3 regions of the Vibrio zhugei genome follow, and region 1 is predicted to be linked to each of the others. Evidence: predicted binding sites of a transcription regulator. Region 1 holds the regulator's gene; each other region holds the start of a gene.
What was found. Region 1 encodes PurR, which represses purine synthesis genes. Its sites were predicted from a motif close to TNANGNAAACGTTTNCNTNA; they were not measured.
Positions count from the first base shown of each region.

Region 2: the regulator PurR is predicted to act here: its motif matches at 4,258-4,277, upstream of purT (formate-dependent phosphoribosylglycinamide formyltransferase).
Region 3: the regulator PurR is predicted to act here: its motif matches at 1,084-1,103, upstream of purL (phosphoribosylformylglycinamidine synthase).

Region 1 is NZ_CP033078.1:1,228,756-1,234,754, reverse strand. Features, by position in the region: gene mukE (chromosome partition protein MukE) at 1-22, opposite strand, end outside; gene mukF (chromosome partition protein MukF) at 3-1,340, opposite strand; gene cmoM (tRNA uridine 5-oxyacetic acid(34) methyltransferase CmoM) at 1,355-2,134, opposite strand; gene elyC (envelope biogenesis factor ElyC) at 2,250-3,095, shown strand; gene torR (two-component system response regulator TorR) at 3,186-3,893, opposite strand; gene purR (HTH-type transcriptional repressor PurR) at 4,365-5,366, shown strand; cyclic di-GMP riboswitch class I at 5,522-5,622, shown strand; gene EAE30_RS11015 (TfoX/Sxy family DNA transformation protein) at 5,734-5,999, shown strand, end outside.
Region 2 is NZ_CP033078.1:1,580,790-1,586,788, forward strand. Features, by position in the region: gene sbcB (exodeoxyribonuclease I) at 1-581, shown strand, start outside; gene EAE30_RS12545 (CidA/LrgA family protein) at 605-994, shown strand; gene EAE30_RS12550 (LrgB family protein) at 994-1,680, shown strand; gene cdd (cytidine deaminase) at 1,884-2,780, shown strand; gene EAE30_RS12560 (thiol-disulfide oxidoreductase DCC family protein) at 2,884-3,279, opposite strand; gene EAE30_RS12565 (2'-5' RNA ligase family protein) at 3,344-4,036, opposite strand; gene purT (formate-dependent phosphoribosylglycinamide formyltransferase) at 4,344-5,519, shown strand; gene EAE30_RS12575 (thiopurine S-methyltransferase) at 5,563-5,999, opposite strand, start outside.
Region 3 is NZ_CP033078.1:1,997,360-2,003,358, reverse strand. Features, by position in the region: gene mltF (membrane-bound lytic murein transglycosylase MltF) at 1-784, opposite strand, end outside; gene purL (phosphoribosylformylglycinamidine synthase) at 1,256-5,149, shown strand; gene EAE30_RS14540 (DUF4250 domain-containing protein) at 5,522-5,713, opposite strand; gene EAE30_RS14535 (YaeP family protein) at 5,710-5,919, opposite strand.

The sequences.
Region 1 (5,999 bases):
CATTAATATCGGTCGATGACATTTGCTTGTACCTTTGCACCAAATTCGTTGATTGCTTGCCAATCGGGTTGAATCGCTTGATAGTCGGATTCTGAATAACCCAGTCGGACCGCTTGGTCAACAACAATGCGAGCGAGATCAAAATGATGAGTATGGGGGTGCGTTGCAAGATAGTCTTGCAGCACCGAGCCTAAATCAATAGGACGGTTGTGTTGTTTAAAATCACTGAGCATTTCACCGATGCGTTCGCCCAGTTCATCATGCACATGTTGAAATTCTTCGTATTCCACTTCTTGCGGAACAAACCCGGTGACTTCGTCATCACGCAGCACGAGGGCCTCATCGCGTAAATCGCGTAGACGCTCGGCGTCGGCATACGTGAGGTACCAAGGCTGGTCAAAGTAATCCGTGAGGGATTGTCTCAAGCGTTGACTGAACGCCCGGTTTTGGTCCATATCAATCGCGGTACGAATAAATTTATGCACATGACGGTCATAGCCAATCCATAAATCAATCGCTTGCTGACCCCAGCTGACGATACGATCCAACTTCATCTGTAAACCAAACAAAATCTCAGCAATGAACTCCAACGCTTCGTTTCCGTAGGTCAATTCTTGAATATCAAGAATTTGCGTTTGCAGTTCATCCCCCGCCGCTTGCAAGGTATCTTGCAATTCCCGCAATGTGGTCGAGGTTTCCGTTAACAACTGTTCACAACTTGAGATAGCATCTTGCCAGTTCTGGTTGAGCAGTTCCGCAATTTGCTCTTTCACTAAGTGCTGCTGCTCATCCATCACGCGTTGGTTGAGATCGATTTGATCAAAAATCTCGCCCACCGAATACTTCAATACGCCATAGACATTCTTACGCCACTCTTCGGGCTCTGCGCTTTGCTGCGCAGCCTCAACGGCTTTGGCCATTTCACTGGCCACCATCGAAAGTTGAATCGAGAGTTTCAGCTTCGAGAATTGTCGATGACGAATATAATAGTCGGTGATGCCAATGGCTAACGGCGACAAACGATAAATGCTCACCCCATCGTTTACTTCGCTAGTAAAACGGCGAATTAAACGCTGACTGACCATTTCATTAATCGCATTATTCGCGCGGAAAGCGGAGGCTTCTCCGGTCTCTGAAAATTGTTGTGTTACTATTTTAAATGTATCTTGCAGCTCACCTTCCCCTAACTCGTCCTCATAGCGTTCACTACTCAATACTGATATTGCAATCAGGAAAGCTAAACGCTCAGGTGTTAGGTTCAAGGAAAAATCATGCTGTTTGACCCACCCGACTAATTCGTCAATGGACTGAGTCTCAGCAGTATGAGTTAACTCACTCATGCTTCATCCTGTTGTTATTGCTTTTGCGCCCATACATGAATGTATCGGCCTAATGAGAGATAAGGCTCTTGCCGGCAAAATTGTCGTTCCAACGCCAAAAGGTCCTCGTGCTCAAACTCTCCCATGTGAGTCACATTCCCCATGTAATCACTAAAACAGCGAATACCACTTTTTCCACACAGCGTAAAACCCGCTTCTTCAATCCAATGGTAAACCTCATTAGGAAGCAAGCCTTGTTGCGGTTGCAACTTAAACCGTTTTTTATGCGGCATACCGTTCAAAATATGTGGCAAGTTACCACAGACGGCATTCTTCATAACTAACCCATGATAGTTATAGAACATAATGGATGCCATGCCACCGGGTTTAACCTGAGCTAATACCGTCTCTAATGCCGCTTTAGGATCGGCTAACCATTCCATCACAGCGTGAAAGAGTACGAGGTCTACTGGCTCGGTTAAATAGCCGCCAATCTCCTGCACTGGAGCATGAATCAAGCGATACTGCTCAATTAATCCAGCATATTCAATCGACTCTTTTGCCAAGCCCAACATCTTGGAAGACAAATCACACAGTGTGACTTTGTGACCCAAGTGGGCAAGTTTTTGAGATAACTGTGCTAATCCACCACCAGCATCTAAGATATTTAAAGGCTTGTCATTGGGAGTAAAATGCGTTAACAATTGCACTATATCTTCCCAAACAATGACTTGACGTATTTCACCTTTGTCAGAACCATAGATGTTTTTTGTGAATTTGTGGGCAATATCGTCGAAATTGCGATCTTTAGTCACGGCTGCTTGCGTTATGATAACTAATCGTGCTGTTATTCTGTCATAGGAATGGCAGGAATAAAGAGGCTTTTATCCTTTTTTTACGCCAAGTGCTGTTTTTTCGGACTATTTATATATGTTTGAGCTGAAAAAAATTATTTCGTCCCTATTTATGCCGCTACCAGCACTGCTGATTATCGGGTTTTTAGGTTTATCATTAATCATGTTTACTGCCAAGCGCAAGAGTGGCTGTGTCATCGTGCTGTTTTCTTTAGTGGGCATTTTTCTCGTGTCATTTCAGCCTGTCTCATCGCGCCTATTGATGCCGTTAGAACGGCAATACAAAGGCTTTTTGCCCGTCGACGCCAGCATTGACTATGTGATGGTATTAGGCAGTGGCCATGTCGTCGATGATCAACTCCCCCCCACCTCCGAGCTCAGTCGTACTGCCTTGATGCGCTTAACGGAAGGCATTCGTATTTTTCGCATGTACCCAGGATCGAAGCTGATTTTGTCGGGCTACGCTGGAGGAAGTGAATTTAGTCATGCGCGGATGCTCGCTCAGGTCGCGCTGGGGCTCGGCGTACCGAAAGCCGATATTATTTTATTAGAAACCGCCAAAGATACGTGGGAGGAAGCGCGCCAAGCCGCGGCATTTGTCAAACAGAAGAAAATGGTCTTGGTCACTTCCGCATCGCACATGCATCGAGCTCTGCACGAATTTCATGCCGCAGGGTTGGCACCTGTGCCGGCACCAACCAACTATTTAGCCCAAAAGAACATTCGCCAACCTTGGGAAAAGTATGCCCCCAAAGCGCGATACTTAGAACAAACCGAACGATACTGGCACGAGACCATGGGGAGCCTTTGGCAAGATCTACGTGATTGGTTACTGAAAACCACACCAGAACCTTTACCAACAACGCCGAAAGCCTCGACCGCTGAAGACATGCCCGACCCTGTGAAGAAGCCATCTTCCTAATTGGCATATCCAACAGGCCATCACAAAAAACGCCAATTCTCGCTGTCGGGAATTGGCGTTTTTGTGTTTCGACTGGTCTTAACGTGAGATTTATGTCCCTGCGAACATATACCCTTCACCATGTACCGTCACAATAATCTGTGGGGTTTTGGGATCACACTCCATCTTTGACCGTAATCGACGAATTAATACATCAATGGTGCGGTCATTAGGGGTATCAACACGATGGCTGATCATCGCTAAAATCGCTTCTCTTGTGAGCACTTGATGCGGATTAGACGCAAGAGCGACTAATAATTCATACTCCGCTTTGGTTAATTTAATCGGTTCGCCATTCTGGCTCAAAGAACGCCGTTGAATATCAAAGAACCAATCACCAAACTGGATTTGCTGACAGTCCGAATGTTGAGTTAGTGGCGCATGCTCACGGGCACGCGACACCCGCCACATCAAGTTTTTCACTCTGACGAGTAACTCTCTTAATTCAAACGGTTTCGCAACGTAGTCGTCGGCCCCCATTTCTAAACCAATAATTTTATCGATATTGTCTTCTCGTCCATTGAGAAGAATAATTCCTACGTCGGACTGATTACGTAATTCGCGAGTGATCATTAAACTGTCACCCGATAACAATTGCGCGTCCAACAATATGACATCGAATTCCTGTTGGTTTAAGTGTTCACGCATTTCTATACTAGTCTCAGCCGACAGTACATCGTATCCTTCCTGCTGAAAGTAATTGACTAAAATAAGCCGCGTATCGCGCTCACTTTCTACAACTAATAACGGATAATTCATAGGCGTTACTGGCTTCCGATTCAATACACACTCAGTTCATTCTATTCATAGTCCGTAATATTTCTAGGGTTACTCATAAAAACCTCATGCTTTATTGATTCAAAACAAGCTAGCATCGAGTTTTCACACTTAGCTAACGCGTTACGTGGTTTACACTCAACTATTCAGGGTGGTTTTCCACGCCCTAACGCCTCTCAATATCCTCAGCGTCACACGTCCGCCGCCGACATGCGCCATCGAAAAATAAGGCACTGACTCGCCTGCGCGGGGCAAATCGGACAAATATGAATTTTTCATTGCGGCAAGACAGAGAGCAGTCTAAAATCACACCCAGTTTGTTATCAAAATTATCCAATTGAACCGCTCATCGTTAGCGGTTTTTTTGCTTAAATTTCGGCTTCATAAAAGCCTTCTGTTGGCTGAGTTCAGTAATTGACCCTTCCTAGCCAGCAGCTGTTATAGGAAAAACCAATGGCGACAATTAAAGACGTAGCCCGCCTTGCTGGCGTGTCGACAACGACTGTGTCACATGTGATCAATAAAACACGCTTTGTGGCGGAAACAACGCAAGAGCGAGTACTTAACGCTGTGAAAGAGTTGAATTATGCGCCGAGTGCCGTGGCAAGAAGTCTAAAATGCAACACGACTCGGACCATAGGGATGTTGGTTACCCAATCGACCAATCAGTTCTTTTCCGAAGTTATCGATGGTGTCGAAAGCTATTGCTACCGTCAAGGCTATACACTCGTACTGTGTAATACGGGCGGCATTTATGAAAAACAGCGTGATTATGTGCGTATGCTGGCGGAAAAGCGTGTCGATGGTATTTTGGTCATGTGTTCGGATATGACTCCGCAGCTGATGGAAATGCTCGATAACCATGCCGACATTCCAAAAGTCATCATGGATTGGGGATTGGAAGATTCACAAGCCGACAACATACTCGATAATTCAGAAGAAGGTGGCTATCTGGCGACCAAGCATTTGATTGAGAATGGTCACTCCGATATCGCTTGCCTCAGTGGTCATCTTTCTAAAGTGGCGTGTCAAGAACGCATTCGTGGTTTCCGCCGCGCGATGCAAGAAGCCAAATTGCCGGTCAATGAAGATTGGATTTTAGAAGGTAACTTCGAGTGTGATACCGCAGTACTTGCCGCAGACAAACTGTTGGCAATGGACTCGTTACCGACGGCAGTTTTTTGCTTTAACGATACCATGGCGCTCGGTTTGATCAGCCGCTTACAACAAAAAGGATGCCGTGTGCCTGATGATATTTCAGTCATCGGCTACGACAACATAGAGTTGGCGGAATATTTCTCCCCCCCACTGACCACGATTCACCAACCGAAACGTCGTGTGGGTAAAAACGCCTTTGAAATTTTGTTGGAACGGATAAAAAACAAACAACACGAGCGTCGTACCTTCGAAATGCACCCAGAATTAGTCATTCGCGACACTGTAAAGAAATTGTAAATTGAAATTCATCTATATAAGTGTCATTATGGGAACGATCACATATAATTAATACTCATTGACAGTAACACTTATGTTTATGGTTTTTGGGGGATAGGACATTCTCTCCTTCTCCCTTTGTAGTAAGCTCATAAAAGTTCTATTAAACTTAAATGTCACGTACAGGGCAAACCAATTGAAAAGTTGGGACGCAAAGCCTCCGGCCTTCACCAATATGCACTATACTTTGGTATGGAAAGGTAGCGGGGTTACCGATGAACTATGTACAATGTAAGTTTACGTTTTGTTGACAAAGTAAAATCATTGTATTGCTACACTCTCGGACCTGATTTTGGTGGCGTATTTAAATTACACCGAGACTAAAGGCATGGATAAACCTATATTAAAAAACTCAATGCGTCTGTTTGAATCATTAGGACGCGTAAAATCTCGTTCAATGTTCGGCGGATTTGGTATTTTTGTTGATGACACAATGTTCGCATTGGTCGTACAAGACAAACTTCATATTCGCGCTGATGATCACTGTGCAGAGAAATATCGTTCAGAAGGCTTAGAACCCTATATTTATAAAAAACGTGGGTTCCCAGTTATTACTAAGTATTTTGCTCTTCCTGATAGCTACTGGGATAATAC
Region 2 (5,999 bases), 350 kb from region 1:
ACACTAAGAAAGAAGCATTAGGGCCCGACGAAGATCCGGTACCAGTAAAACTCGTCCACATTAATAAGTGCCCAATACTGGCACCAGCGAAAACCCTAACCGCTGACAATGCGGCGCAAATCGGCATCGATCGTCAACAGTGTTTAGCGCATCTTGCAATCCTGCGTGAGAATACACAAATTCGGGAAAAACTCGTCACTTTGTTCTCTCATGAACGAGAATATCCGGCCAGTACCGATGTTGATACCCAACTCTATGACGGGTTCTTCTCTCCCACAGATAAAGCCGCTATGGCCATCATTCGCGACAGCCACCCAGAGAATCTTGGTGCATTAGACATTCAATTTCATGATCCGCGCATCAAGCCTTTGCTGTTTCGCTATCGTGCCCGTCACTTCCCTTGGACGCTCAGCGAAAGTGAACAACATCGTTGGAAAGATCATTGCCGAGAGTATTTCGAAAGTCATATCGAATCATACATGTTGAATTTGGAGAACTTAATGCATGAGCATGAAAGCGACTCCAAGAAAATGGCTCTGCTGAAAGCAGTTTATCAGTACGTCGAACACATCGCGTCTTAACTTTACATTACGACATCACCACTATGCCCAAAACACTATTGCAGTACGGCGTGTCATTCGCGCTCATTTATCTTAGTTTAACCCTCGGTAATTGGATTCAAAGCCTCCTCGCCATTGCTATCCCCGGCAGTATCTTTGGTATGTTGATCTTATTTGCATTGCTTGTCAGTGGTATCACGCCTGTCAACTGGGTGAAGCCCGGTTGCCACTTCTTCATTCGCTACATGATGCTGCTCTTTGTTCCCATCAGTGTGGGATTAATGGACCACTTTGATCTCATGATTAATAATGCTTGGGCGATCTTAGCCAGTGCGATTGGTGGCTCACTCATCGTCTTGGTGATATTAAGCCTTGTTCTCAACAAGTTTATGAATCGTATTGAACCTCAGGCGTCTCATAAGGAGCATCACTAATGTGGTTGGTTGTTACCATTGCGGTATTTTTCATTTGTCGTTGGTTTTGCGCGAAAATCTCCTCCCCCATCGCAAACCCTTTACTGATTTGTATTGCTCTACTGATCGTACTGCTGACGGCATTGAATATTCCCTTTAAAACGTATTACGCCGATAACATTTATTTAAGCCAGCTACTCGGTCCTGCGGTCGTTGCCTTAGCCTTTCCGCTATACGAACAACTCCCGCAAATCCGTGCCAATTGGCGAGTGATTTTATTGGCTTGCCTCTTAAGTAGCGTGATGTCAATGATAACGGCCAGCGTCATTGCGGTGTTATTACATACAGACATGCACTTAGTCGCCGCGCTTATGGCCAAATCGGTGACCACTCCGATAGCAATGGAAGTCGCGAGTCACCTTGGTGGGGAACCTTCGATTTCGGCGATCGTGGTGATGATTGTAGGACTGTTCGGGGCCATCATGGGCTATCCGATTCTTCGCTTTTTGAATATCCAACATTCGCTTGCCAGAGGGTTATCGATGGGCTCGGTCTCACATGCCTTAGGAACGGCAACCTGCGCAGAAACCGATCCCAAAGACGGGGCATTCAGCTCTCTGGCATTGGTATTATGCGGAGTTATTACGTCAATTTTGGCGCCGTTTCTCTTCACGTTGACAGTCTGGCTCGATCAACTCCTTCACTGATGCTGCTGCCTACCATGGCGTCCCCCAGATGCCATTGTGGCGCAATGCAAAGCTTAAAGGCGCGTGGAAGACGCGCCTTCTTGCGTGATCTATAACTATTAATGCAATAAAAATAACACCTTTCATTTGAAATGTGACCATCATCACTTCAATAACTGGCATTTTCCCTAAACTGACTATCCATAATCAATTAGGATGCTCCAATGAAAGATTTACTCGAGCAGGCGTTAAGCCGCCTTCCTGAGTCAATTGCCGACTCTCTTACTCCGATTGTTTTAGACAAGGATTTTGACGCAACACTCTCTAGCCAACAGTTTGATACACTCCTCAAATGCTCTGGGCTCAATGATGCCGATTTACGTGTCGCGCTTCTCCCCCTAGCCGCCTGTTATGCGCATGTGCCTATTTCAAAATTTTATGTGGGAGCCATAGCACGAGGACTGACTGGTACGCTGTACTTTGGCGCCAACATGGAGTTCTCAGGGGTACAATTGGGTCAATCCATCCATGCAGAACAAGCGGCCATTAGTCATGCATGGATGAAAGGTGAAACGGGTATTAAAGACGTCACGGTCAATCATACTCCCTGCGGTCACTGTCGCCAGTTCATGAATGAGTTGACTACGGCCTCCTCGTTGATGATTCAATTACCACAACGAGACGAGTTGTCGTTGCAACACTATCTTCCTGAATCTTTTGGCCCTGATGATTTAGACATTGCGCAGCGTTTGATGGATAAGTCTCATCAAGGCGTTGAGCATCCGTTAGATGATCCTCTCTTGACGCAGGCACTCGCAGCACTGAATATCAGCCATGCGCCTTATACCCATAATGTCAGTGGCGTGGCTCTACGGACCACGACGCAGGACACCTTCCAAGGCGCTTATGCTGAAAATGCGGCGTTTAATCCCAGCCTTGCGCCATTGCAAGTGGCGTTAATTCAAATGCGCATGGCAGGCTTGGACTTTTCTCTGGTCACTCATGTGGCATTGGTCGAAATGGGAAATACGCCGATCAGTCATCTCGATAGCACGCAAGCCACACTTGATGGGCTCAACCCAGACATTGAATTCAGCTACGCGTCCGTCCCATCAAAGTGATTGAGTATTCGTCGAGCAAACGAAGACAACACTGCAAGACGAATATAAAAAGCCCTTTCACTGCAACATGAAAGGGCTTCTATAACATCAGATGACCGAAGGATTATTTCTTGTTAATGGAACATTGTCCGCTCTCGCACCTCGAGGTACCGGTAAAAAGAAACGAAATACGGTAACGATGGCGAGCAAAAAACAAATAACACCAATCTGCAACAGGTCGAATTAAAGGCCAGCGCAATGGCGCATAGACCCATCCTTTCCCTACCATTTGCCACGCTTTATGCACCGCATCTAGCCCAAGTAATAATCGACCTTGCTGATCAACCGCATGCAAGATTTCGCTGGCGGCAACCGGGTCAATATCGGGAAATTGCGCAAACTCGTCACTATGTAGATCAACGAGATGGAGACGCTGCTGCGTATCACGCTTACGTAACTGGTCCATTTCTTTTGCACACAACGGGCACGTTCCATCATAAAACACGATCAATGAGCTCATTATCTGACTTCTACCTAGTGGTGTTCGAGTGAATCTACACTCTATCACACCTGTAGGTGACTCACTATGGCTGCGCCTTGTTGAAGCGGTATTCACCCAAAATCGTTTTTTGCTGACCCCACTTATCCGTAATGCCCACGCCGATTCCTACAATTTTTCCCTGCACATAGGGGGGATGCTGGTGCATGGCCTTCGCGAACTTGGCTAAGTTAGGGTTGGTTTCGCCCCCAACGAGCGTTAAGTGAGGCGTGAAATTTTGAAACACATTTGGACTGCCATAGCGCTCAAATGCCGCCTGTTTATTCGGATACGCTTTGACCCAGTCAGGCATCGTCGGATCAGAAACGCGTAACGGTTCGAGCGCGAGTGTGATTTCATCAGCCAAACGCTGCAGCGCGGCGCTGCGCTTCACATCGATAAACGCCCAGTGCCCTTTGGTCACGGTGACACCACTGGCCGTAATAGGAAACGGCGCCTGTGTTTTCGCAAACCGTTGGACAATCTGAGTGATTTTTTCTTGAGCTGAAGATGGAAACTCTGTCAAATACAGAGTGATATGAACAGGCTTACCTTGACGATAAAAACTGTCAATACCGTAAGAGTGCAGCGTATCACTGGTTTGCTGCATTGTTTTCACCACACTGTCTGACGGCATAGCAAAAACGTCGATACTGGTTGCATGAGCCCATAGCGGTAAGGCAACAAGCAGACAAGCGCTCATCCCAGCCTTAACGGTAGACATAAAAACAGAAGTCATACATTCCTCTTAAATAATCCAATGGCATAGACGACTTAACTTATTGATGGAAAATACAATATCATTAAATAATCGCCCTAAAGTATACCGTTTGTACATGACATTCTCGTGATACAGCGCCCATCTCTGAGATTCATGTATCACCATAACTCTCGCTTACTCACACACTCAATGCGGTATGTCCGGGCTCCTCTTTATTAATTCATAGTCAATAATTTCGACTACGCAAACGTTTGCTTTTTGCATTAAAATCCGTATTATGTGCGCTGTTTATTATCAGCACTCTATACATTGGGAAGGATTTTTTATGTTGGGAACCGCTACAAGTACAAATGCAACTCGTGTCCTGTTACTTGGTTCAGGAGAATTAGGTAAAGAAGTTGCGATTGAATGTCAGCGCCTTGGTTTGGAAGTGATCGCCTGCGACCGGTATGATAACGCGCCAGCCATGCAAATTGCCCATCGTCGTCATGTTTTTAATATGCTAGATGGTGAGATGCTGCATCGCATCATCGAACAAGAGCAGCCTCACTATATCGTTCCTGAAGTTGAAGCGATCGCCACGTCAAAACTGATTGAATTAGAACAGAGAGGATTTAATGTCGTGCCAACGGCGAACGCCACTCGCCTCACCATGGATCGTGAAGGCATCCGTCGCCTAGCCGCAGAAACCCTCGCGTTGCCAACCTCACCTTTCCGCTTCGCTGATACTTACGAAGAATTTAACGCAGGCGTCGAAGCCGTCGGTTTTCCCTGTGTCTGCAAACCCGTAATGAGCTCATCAGGCAAAGGTCAAAGTGTCCTTAACTCCTCGTCAGACATTCCAACCGCATGGGAGTACGCACAAGCGGGTGGTCGCAGTGGTGCAGGTCGCGTTATCGTTGAAGGCTTCATTGACTTTGATTACGAAATTACACTCCTCACCGTCCGTGCCGTCGATGGCGTGCATTTCTGTGCTCCAGTGGGTCACCGTCAAGAGGATGGCGATTACCGTGAGTCTTGGCAGCCACAAGCAATGACCGAAAAAGCACGCAAGGCAGCCGAATATGTGGCCAAAGAAGTGGTCAATGCGTTAGGCGGTTATGGCCTGTTTGGGGTCGAACTCTTTGTCAAAGGCGATAGCGTTATTTTTAATGAAGTCTCCCCTCGCCCGCATGACACGGGTTTAGTGACGCTGATTTCACAAGATCTTTCAGAGTTCGCGCTCCATGTCCGCGCGTTCACAGGCTTGCCTATTGGGCATATCACGCAATACGGTGCCAGCGCTTCCGCGGCTATTTTAGGTCAAGGGGTATCGACTTCACTCGGCTTTGGTGGTTTGGAACATGCGCTTCTGGTACCGCATACCCAAGTTCGTTTATTCGCCAAACCAGAGATTGATGGCCGCCGCCGACTAGGCGTGGCCCTTGCGCGCGGGGAAACGGTCGAGCACGCCATTGAGCTTGCCGCAGAATGTCGTAACGCGATCCAGATTCATTATTAAATCCATCGATGTTAGGTGGACATTGGTCCACCTAACGCTGTTATTATGGCGCAGTAATCAACCATACGTTTTCGGCAAACCGAGACAAACCTTTATCCACACGTTTAGGATGCACTTCATCGGCTTGCTCACTCTCAAGTAGCGTTAATGTGTAGCCGGAGAACAAGCGTTGTAGCTCTTGCTCATCCACACTAAACGGAGGCCCCGCCATTTCATCTTGAGAATAATCCAACGTCACCACCAACAGTCGTCCTTGCGGTGACAGTAAGCGCTTTACACGCTCAGCATAGTCGATGCGCATTTCCGCAGGAAGCGCGACTAACGCAGCACGATCGTAAACAATATCAACTGTCTCTACCGGTACGGTAAAGAAATCGCCCGTGTAGATCGACAGTTCATCAAATTGATATAGCTCGTGAGCACTGCTTAGCTGAGTGACCATCGGCGTATAAAAATGTTCGGCGAAAAAGGCACGCACTG
Region 3 (5,999 bases), 770 kb from region 1:
GATCCCCAAAAAATTCAATCATTAACGCATACAAACTTTCATCATCAGAGCGGCGCATAAACCATGATATCGGTTGATCTTCGGTCATTTCAAAGGCTACGGCGAGATCAGGATAAATACGTTGAGCAAGCGAGACTTGCACTGAATCTGCGACGGTAAAGGCCAAGCTGCCTTTTGACACTTGACGAAGTAAATCATTAATATCGTTATTATTATCGACTTTATAGTGAAAGTTAGGATAACGCTGCTGAATATCCGCTAATGTTTTTTCGAAGTGAGAATCTTTCACCACATGAATCAGCGATGCGGCTTGTTGGGCGCTATCAAGCTGGGTTTGATGGCTAATCAGTTGTTTGATATTGCGTGGGCGCCATTCCCCTTTTTGGTAGATCAACTGCTGGGACACATAATAGTAGGCGGGGCCGGCACGGAAGTGCTTTAAGCGTTGTTCCGATTGACTTAACCCCGCGGCAATAATATCGATTTCACCATTTTTCAGCGCAGGGAATAGGCTCGCCAGACGATAGGCGGGTTTGATTTCCAGTTTGACACCCAATTCGCGCGCAAACTCACGGGTGAGTTCATAGTCGAGTCCTGCGGGGCCATCGGTCCCGATATAGTAAGACAATTGATTGTTTAAGGTGCCGACACGTAATACGCCGCGTTCACGGATTTGATCCAATTCGCTTTTGGGTTCTGAGTCGATTTGGCAACCCGATAACGTGACTGCAACAAGAATTAAAGTGAGGCAGCGGGTGAAAGTGTCAGGGAAAAGCGTTGTCATGAATTTGAGATCTCTCGCAGCGGATAGGGACTTTATAGCAAAGTCGGCTCATTTGGCAAAGTTCTGACAATCCAATACGCCAGATATGTTCCCCATTATACCAATTCACTAAAATTTTTGTGATTTTCTCAAAGATTTTGTGCCAAGCCCCGTGAATAGGTAGCCTAACGCGTGATAACACGGGGTGTATTGCGTCACTGATGCTGTATTGCGCGAGGGAAAACCAAGTAGAAGACGTCAATTCTCAGTAAGAGAGAGCGTCACATCAACATGGGCGACATTCAAAATTCGAAAAAAAATGACGCAAACGGTTGCTTTTGGTGTTACGTCACAAAAAAAAATCCTCTATAATGCACTGCAATCAACGAGATGAAATCGGTTCTCAGTTTAATAAAAAGCAACAACCAACTGTTTTTTATTGAATTTATTAAAATTTCTATCACACTCACTAGTCAATAGAGACCTAAGCACATGAGAATTTTGCGTGGTTCCCCAGCTCTTTCTGAGTTTCGTGTACAAAAGTTACTTGAAACGTGTCGTGAATATCAACTCCCTGTCACCGATATTTATGCCGAGTTTATGCACTTTGCTGAGCTTAATATTGAGCTTGATGAACAAGAAGTTGAAAAATTAGCTCAGTTACTCACTTACGGCCCAACCATTCAAGAGCATGAACCACAAGGCTTATGCCTGCTTGTCACGCCTCGTCCCGGCACCATCTCTCCTTGGTCTTCTAAAGCTACTGATATTGCACACAACTGTGGATTGCAGGCGGTTGAACGTCTTGAGCGAGGCACGGCATACTATGTGACTTGTGACGCTGAGTTATCGGACGAGCAGTTGATGACGCTGCAAGGCTTACTGCATGATCGCATGATGGAAGTGGTGTTTACCGATTTCTCGCAAGCTGAAGCCTTGTTCGGTCACGCTGAACCGGCGCCAATGACCGCGGTTGATATCTTAAATGGCGGACGTCGTGCACTTGAAAAAGCAAACGTTTCCCTTGGTTTGGCGTTGGCGGAAGATGAAATTGACTACTTGGTCGAGAGCTTTACCAAGCTAGAGCGTAATCCCAACGATATTGAATTAATGATGTTCGCTCAGGCCAACTCGGAGCATTGCCGCCATAAGATTTTTAATGCCGATTGGACGATTGACGGTGAGAAGCAAGATAAGTCCTTGTTTAAAATGATTAAGAACACCATGGAGATGCATCCTGAATACGTGTTATCGGCTTACAAAGATAATGCGGCCGTGATGGAAGGCTCCAAGGTAGGGCGCTTTTTTGCCGACTCTACAACCGGTCAGTACGGATACCATCACGAAGACGCTCACATTTTGATGAAAGTCGAAACCCATAACCATCCAACAGCCATTTCACCGTGGCCTGGGGCATCAACTGGCTCCGGTGGCGAGATTCGTGATGAAGGTGCTACCGGAATTGGTGGGAAACCGAAAGCGGGATTGGTCGGTTTTACTGTGTCTAACTTACGCATTCCTAACTTTGAGCAGCCTTGGGAAAGTGACTTTGGTAAGCCAGGTCGCATCGTCAATGCTCTGGATATCATGTTAGAAGGGCCTTTGGGTGGTGCCGCCTTCAATAATGAATTCGGTCGTCCTAATCTATTAGGTTACTTTCGAACTTATGAAGAAAAAGTGACGTCTCATGCTGGCGAAGAAATACGCGGTTATCATAAACCTATTATGATCGCGGGTGGGATGGGCAACATTCGCGATGAGCATGTCCAAAAGAAAGAGATTCCTGTCGGTGCGAAACTGATCGTGCTTGGCGGACCTGCCATGAACATTGGCCTTGGTGGGGGCGCGGCCTCTTCGATGGCTTCGGGGCAATCGGCAGAAGATTTGGATTTTGCCTCGGTACAGCGTGAAAACCCAGAGATGGAACGTCGTTGTCAGGAAGTCATCGACCGTTGCTGGCAGATGGGTGAAGACAACCCCATTGCCTTTATTCACGATGTTGGTGCTGGTGGCATTTCGAATGCCTTACCGGAGTTAGTGGATGACGGCAACCGTGGTGGTCGTTTCCAATTGCGTGATGTCCCCAATGATGAGCCGGGTATGACACCACTTGAAATCTGGTGTAATGAATCTCAAGAACGTTATGTGATGGCGGTCGCGCCAGAGCACATGGCGTGTTTTGATGCCATCTGTAAGCGTGAACGTGCCCCTTATGCCGTGGTGGGTGAAGCGACGCAAGAGCGTCATTTGACGTTACAAGATACGCATTTTGACAATACCCCGATTGATATGCCTATGGACATTCTGTTGGGTAAAGCACCAAAAATGTCGCGTGATGTGACAACATTGAAAGTCACCAGTCCAGCCCTCAACCGAGATGGCATTGCGATGAATGACGCCATTGATCGCATTTTACGTTTACCTGCAGTCGCCGAGAAAACCTTCTTGATCACCATAGGTGACCGATCAGTGACTGGGTTGGTCGCTCGCGACCAAATGGTTGGGCCTTGGCAGGTGCCAGTCGCGAACTGTGCCGTGACTGCAGGAAGTTACGATACTTACCATGGTGAAGCAATGTCGATGGGAGAACGTACTCCAGTCGCACTGCTTGATTTTGGGGCTTCTGCGCGTTTGGCTGTCGGGGAATCACTCACAAACATCGCTGCGACCGCCATCGGTGATATCAAGCGTATTAAATTGTCGGCAAACTGGATGTCTCCGGCCGGACACCCCGGTGAAGACGCTGGCTTGTACGAAGCCGTGAAAGCCGTTGGTGAAGAACTCTGTCCGGCTTTGGGCTTGACGATCCCTGTTGGTAAAGACTCGATGTCGATGAAAACCACTTGGGAAGACAATGGTGAGAAAAAAGAAGTGACCTCGCCGTTATCGTTGGTGATGACCGCTTTCGCTCGCGTGGAAGATGTTCGTCAAACCGTTACTCCTCAGTTACGCACCGACAAAGGGGATTCGCACCTCATTGCCATCGATTTGGGGAATGGGAAAAACCGCTTAGGGGCGACAGCTCTTGCGCAAGTGTATAAACAGCTTGGGGATACGCCTGCGGATGTCGACAGCGCGGAACAATTGAAGGGCTTCTTTAACGCGATACAAGAGCTGGTCATTAACGAGCGTGTGGTCGCGTATCACGATAAGGGTGATGGCGGTTTATTTGTGACGTTAGCGGAGATGGCTTTCGCTGGACACTGCGGTATCAATGCAGATATTAGCGCATTGGGAGAGGATGCACTCGCAGCGTTATTTAACGAAGAGCTTGGCGCGGTGATTCAGGTTCTCGATACGCAATTGGATGAGGTGCGCGCCGTATTGGCACGCCATGGTCTGAGCGAATGTACGCACGTTATCGGTACGGTCAATGCATCGGATGATTTTGTCATTACCCAAGGTCATCACGTTGTGGTGGAACGTTCACGCACTGAACTGCGTAGCATCTGGGGCGAAACAACCTATGAGATGCAAGCGCTGCGTGATAATCCTGCCTGTGCGAAGCAAGAGTTTGACGCGAAGAAAGACAACTCGGATCCGGGACTGAATGTTGCGTTAACCTTTGATGTCAACGAGGATATTGCTGCCCCTTATATCGCTAAAGGCGCGAAGCCGCGGATGGCGGTACTACGTGAGCAAGGCGTTAACTCTCATGTAGAAATGGCTGCCGCGTTTGATCGTGCTGGGTTTGAGGCTCAGGATATCCACATGAGTGATATTTTAACTGGTCGTGCCGTGCTTGAGGACTATCAAGGCTTGGTTGCATGTGGCGGTTTCTCTTACGGTGACGTGTTGGGCGCTGGCGAAGGTTGGGCGAAGTCGGTATTATTCAATGCGCAAGCTCGTGAACAGTTCGAACGTTTCTTCCAGCGCGATGACACTCTGTCCTTAGGGGTATGTAATGGCTGTCAAATGCTGTCGAACCTGAAAGACTTGATCCCAGGTGCGCAGTTATGGCCACGCTTTGTGCGCAATGAGTCGGAGCGTTTTGAAGCCCGCTTCTCATTGGTGGAAGTTCAAAAATCCGATTCGATTTTCTTTGATGGTATGGCGGGATCACGTATGCCAATTGCGGTTTCCCACGGTGAAGGCCGAGTGGAAGTGCGCGATGCAGATCACCTGCAGGCGATTGAGCAATCGGGGACGGTTGCGTTGCGGTTTGTCGATAATTTAGGTAATGCGACACAGCAATATCCGAATAACCCGAATGGCTCACCTAATGCGATGACCGGTTTAACGACGCAAGATGGTCGCGTCACCATTATGATGCCACACCCAGAGCGCGTATTCCGTACTGTAGCGAACTCATGGCATCCTGATGACTGGGGTGAAAATAGTGCTTGGATGCGCATGTTCCAGAACGCTCGTAAGCAGCTGGGGTAATAGCACCGCGCCGATAAGAATGACAAAGCCCTGCCTGTGAAGCAGGGCTTTTTATTATAAACCGCGAATATCTTGGATGGACGGTGTGGCGATACGCCCAAAAAGGCCGGATGACAGCCAAGCATCAAGATAAAAAGCGGAGGCGATGTAGCATGTTATGACACGTATCAATGTTTATCGAGAAAGAAAGAGACACAATTGATTGAAGCACAGGGTAAATCCATAGAATGATAAACTGTGCACCATCTACCTATCCTAAGATGGGGGAGGCTCCGCCTGATGCTTAAGTAACGTATCAGGCGGTTTTTTTATGTGAGGCACGAAGAAGGTTCTCATTTCCCGTTATAGGGAAAAGCCCGCTGTGATACGGGGTTAGCGAAATTGCCCAACATCTGGTAGGTATTCAAACCCCGCACTGGAGAGCTTATCGAGTAAACGCTGGCGATCCATATCGTAAAAAGTGATGAGCTTTTCTAGGTCGCCATCAAAATCGTCACGTAGCTTAGTATTGACGAGACTGAAAAGCATGATTGGATCCATATTGGCATAGTTGTCTAGATTCATGACGCATCCTCAAAATCAGAAATGAGTAAATTGGCCGCAGCAAATGCCGCGCGCTCACGAGTGGCCTGATCCAGTGTCTCATCCGCTGCAATATCATTCAATGCCTTGAGGGCACAACCAATGGCTTGAGACACATAGCCTTGGTCACCACTACCGATTTGCGCGTAAAGCGCTCGAACTAAATCACAACAATCATACACTTGCATAAATTTTCTTCCTTAAAGGATAACCTATCTCGACTATACCTAAGCGTACGTTGAAGACAAGCCCAGTATATTGCGCTATC